Regions from separate parts of the Syntrophomonas erecta subsp. sporosyntropha genome, predicted to be linked through region 1. Evidence: riboswitches for the same ligand, from Rfam matches in the RefSeq annotation. Region 1 holds a riboswitch; the other holds the start of a gene.
The links. Region 1 has a riboswitch for molybdenum cofactor ahead of ACZ5Q0_RS12820 ([FeFe] hydrogenase, group A). Riboswitches for the same ligand answer to the same signal wherever they lie in the genome.

Region 1 (2,208 bases):
CCAGTACCTTTAACAAACTGCCTTCTGGTAATACCAGCTTTTTCGGAAAATATGCTCATTCTAATCCCCCCCTCAGTAGGTGTCTCTTCTTATCGGTTGTCCACCGCCGTTAATGCAACCACCGGGACAATTCATGACTTCAATGAAATGATAGTTACTACGTCCATTAAGAACATCTTCTATAATGTTGTCTACATGTTTGATACCGGTTACAATGCAGACATTAACTGGAATTACTTTACCAAGTTGTTTAACCGGGATTTCTACCGTGGCTTCCCGTACGGGCTGCATGCCTCTAACAGCTTTAAATTCAACTTTATCGAGGATTTCACCGCTTAAAAGTTCGTAAGCGGTACGTAAAGCCGCTTCCATAACCCCACCAGTCGCTCCGAAAATAGTAGCTGCACCAGTTGATAATCCAATAAAACGATCAGCTTTTTCATTTGGTAAAGAAAGGAAATCAATTCCAGCTTCTTTTATCATTTGGGCTAGTTCGCGGGTGGTAATCACTGCATCAACATCCTGAAAACCGCTGGCTATCATTTCCGGCCGGCTGCATTCGTATTTTTTAGCGGTACAGGGCATTACCGACACTACGAATATATCGGTCGGGTTAACCCCCAGCTTTTCTGGTAAATAAGTTTTAGCAATAGGGCCAAACATTTGCTGTGGAGATTTGGCCGAAGATATGTAGGGCAATATACGGGGAAATTTATCTTCGGCATATTTGATCCAGGCTGGACAACAAGATGTGAACTGGGGTAGAGGCCCTATGTCTTCATATCCTTCAACCCCCAGGGCGTTAAAAACCCGGTAAATGAGTTCGGTGCCTTCTTCCATGATAGTAAGGTCGGCAGTAAATTCGGTATCAAAAACCTGGTCAAATCCTAGTTTTCTTAGGGCAGCATACATTTTTTCCTTTACATTAGTGCCGGGAGGTTGTCCGAATTCTTCCCCCAAAGCCACCCTAACTGCAGGGGCTTCCTGTACCACTACAGTTTTGCGCGGATCTTTAAGAGCCTGTTTGACCTGTTCTACCATACTGATATCTTCTATGGCCCCGAATGGACAGCTTATCAGACATTGTCCGCAATTAATACATTTACCCACATTAATCTGGTGCTTCTGGCCTAAGGTACCACTGATAGCACCAGTAGGGCAAATGAAGGAACAATGGTCACAAGCTTTACATTGGCTTGTAACCTTGATAATGCCCTCACTGACTACTGTGTTCAAATCAATCCCTCCCCATTGTGTAGTCTATCAGGCTATTTTTGATAAACTATGTCACCTCCTTGTTAATGATTTTATCCTAGACTTCGGGGGAAAATAACTTCCCCCGCTAGTGGAGGATCTTATTATATGTTCCGGGATTATTTATAAGTAAAATTAATCCCGGTGATTTTTAAAAGGTACCCGCTTGCGGGGATGCAAGCGGGAAGAAAAAGATTGGGATTGAATAAAAAATAGTCGCATCTGGTAAAAAAGACACGACTATTTATTACCTGTTTTAAGCAGGTTGGTCATATCTCCTTTCCAAAACACGGGAGGCACAACCGTTTCCAGGTGCACCCATCGGCCCAAAAACCATAGCCTATAGCCACAGGCTCAGAGGCTCGGAGAATTATTAAATTATAAATTAAAATAAGGACAGCACGTTTTGCAAAAAGAGCATACGAAAGCTGTCCTTTTATTTCCTCTTTTACTCCTTTCCAAAACACGGGAGGCACAACCGTTTCCAGGTGTACCCATCGGCCCAAAAACCATAACTTATCGCCACAGGTTTAAAGGGCTCGGAGTTTATATTTAGTTTGGATAAGTTTAGCATAAATGGTACTATTAATCAACACTTTTTGGCAATATTTATGATAGCTAATCTTTTTGGTTCCTGCCGTATCTTAAATAAAAAGCAGTTTTGCAAACGTTTGCCCGCAGCTTCTTGCTATCAACTCCTATATATTAACCTATGTTCTTTTGAACAATTAATGCATCTTTTCATCTGGATGCATAGATATAAAATATATAGCCCTATTAGAAGGGGAGAAAGGCAAAGTAAGGGGTTAGGCAAAACCTTCCCACCAAAGGTAATTTAAGGGCTGCTTAAGAAAGGGATTTCCTTTTTTAGCAGCCCTTTGTTAATGAAATATTCCAATTAAACTGGATTTCATTATAAACTAATAGTATGTATAGAAAATCCCCAACCGGGGA
Region 2 (2,208 bases), 950 kb from region 1:
TGTTCCCTTCTTTACGATCCCATCAATATATTCCCATCTAGCAGCACCTAATGTAAGAAAATAATTAGAAAAGTTAATCTCAGGGGATTTGTGGGGATTAGATAAAAGTATTAGGGTCGTTAGTTTTGTCTTTATACTACATTTGATTCGTCATCTTGGGAACAAATCCTTTCGAATCAGTACTGCCTTCTTCTTGCATAATATGTATCAAACGGCTTAAGTGGATAATCATGTGGACTTCGACTTACTTTACCAGTAATTTATCTTTAGCTAAGAAAGCTTTACCTTATACCTACCACATTTTAATTGCCCCGCCAAACTATAGTTTAGCCTATTTGTGTAATAATATTGTTACAGGCCATTTGACAAAAAAGACCACTAACCTCGCCTATATTTAGATCAGCATGAGGTTGGCATATATTTTATTGCGGAGCTTATCCGCTTAATCCTACAGTAACTTAAAACAGTGGTCCCTTGACAACTTTCCTCCCGCACATTATAATTATCTTTGCGTTATAAGTAAAGGAAATCTTGCCAGAGTGTCGGAATTGGCAGACGAGCGCGACTCAAAATCGTGTGCCGCAAGGCGTGTGGGTTCGAGTCCCACCTTTGGCACCATAGGAATTAACAACTCTTGAGATTGCTAGCCAGGCAATTTTAAGAGTTTTTTTATTTTTCTCTACAGTTTTCTGCAAAAGAAAAGCACTTCCTTCTCAATCTTTTCTCAACTAAATATGAAAGTAGTTAGAAAATCACGTAAGGCTAACTTCCTTTAACTTACAATATCCTACCCGCCCCTATAATCCTGACTCCAATCCGCACTATAATCAACATATACCGTCTTTTCCTTTAGGCCACAGAATAATACCTGGTATTTAGCACTCCAGCTTAGGCCCACTTTATATAAATCATATTTTTGTAATTTTTGAAATTTTACCTAAGCAGGAATTATTTCTATTGTGTCGTATATTGTTATAAAGATGAATATCTGTCCATATAAATAAAAAATTTGAAATTACTTCTCCGAGCTTAAAGGCCTAAAGCAAAAAGCCATGGCTTCAAGCCGTTAGGGTACGTCGGGAAACGGACGTGCCTCCCAATGTGGAAAGGAGAGCCGTATTCCGAATGAAATTCGGAGCGAGTCTATTTTCACTGGACTCGCTTTTTTTATAGTCTTAGTCGCTGCTTGTTTGTACCAGTCTATCCAGACCCGGCACTCCTTGTGCCGGGTTTTTTTATTACGTTAAATCCCTGAAGAGGAAAGGAGGTTTAATTAAAACTTACACAAGATTGGAGGTAGATAAGTACTTTAAAATCTTTATTCCATTAAAAAAGATTGGGAGGCGAATAAGAATTGCGTTTAAGAGGCTCAACCAAGTCTAAAATCGCCATATTGACAGCGTTGGTATTTATGCTGTCCATGGTTTTTTCCGTACCGCTTGTGCAGGCCAGCGATACGGAAGGACTGACAAATGAGTTGTTAGAACTTGCAGCAGAAGGAACAACAGATGATGCAAATGTACTAGATAGTGTTTATGAAGCTGTTAACACTAATACAGGTGAAACAGCCGACAGTGACATCCCTGGAGAAGGTACTACCTCATTGCCGGGGAACACTGAAGCGGAACTCCCGCTGGAACCAGAGCCCGGTAATGTTGAGGCTGATGTTCCTGCCGAGGGTACTACCCCATCTCCAGAAAACACCGGATTGGAACCCCCGCTGGAGCCAGAGCCGGGTAATATTGAGGCTGATGTTCCTGCCGAGGGTACTACCCCATCTCCAGAAAACACCGGATTGGAACCCCCGCTGGAGCCAGAGCCGGGTAATATTGAGGCTGATGTTCCTGCCGAAGGTACTACCTCATCGCCAGAGAACACCGAATTGGGAACCCCGGATCTGGAGCTGGAGACGGATAAAGTAAATGAAATCCCTAACCTTAACAACTTCCAACCGATGGAGGCTTCAGGTCCAGCCGAACTGATTATCAGCGATGTTACTAATATCAGTTTCAAGGTGAGTTGGCCGGAAGCTGCGGATGCCAGTGAATATAAGGTAACGGTTAGTAATACTACAGGCGGTGAGACTACGAAGGTAGTGAACAATGTCAGTACGGGAAATCTGGAATATGTCGTATCAGGACTGGAATCCAGTTACCGTTATGACATCGTGGTGGAAGCCGTAGGTGGAACTTGGGCAGGGAATGGCAG

Region 2: it holds a riboswitch for molybdenum cofactor, as region 1 does, so the genes downstream of both, ACZ5Q0_RS08265 (fibronectin type III domain-containing protein) here and ACZ5Q0_RS12820 ([FeFe] hydrogenase, group A) in region 1, are expected to answer to the same signal.

Annotation. Positions count from the first base shown of each region.
Region 1 is NZ_AP042459.1:2,640,112-2,642,319, reverse strand. Features, by position in the region: gene ACZ5Q0_RS12825 (iron hydrogenase small subunit) at 1-59, opposite strand, end outside; gene ACZ5Q0_RS12820 ([FeFe] hydrogenase, group A) at 73-1,236, opposite strand; molybdenum cofactor riboswitch at 1,514-1,634, opposite strand; molybdenum cofactor riboswitch at 1,690-1,811, opposite strand.
Region 2 is NZ_AP042459.1:1,689,613-1,691,820, reverse strand. Features, by position in the region: tRNA gene ACZ5Q0_RS08270 (tRNA-Leu) at 534-618, shown strand; molybdenum cofactor riboswitch at 1,010-1,128, shown strand; gene ACZ5Q0_RS08265 (fibronectin type III domain-containing protein) at 1,355-2,208, shown strand, end outside.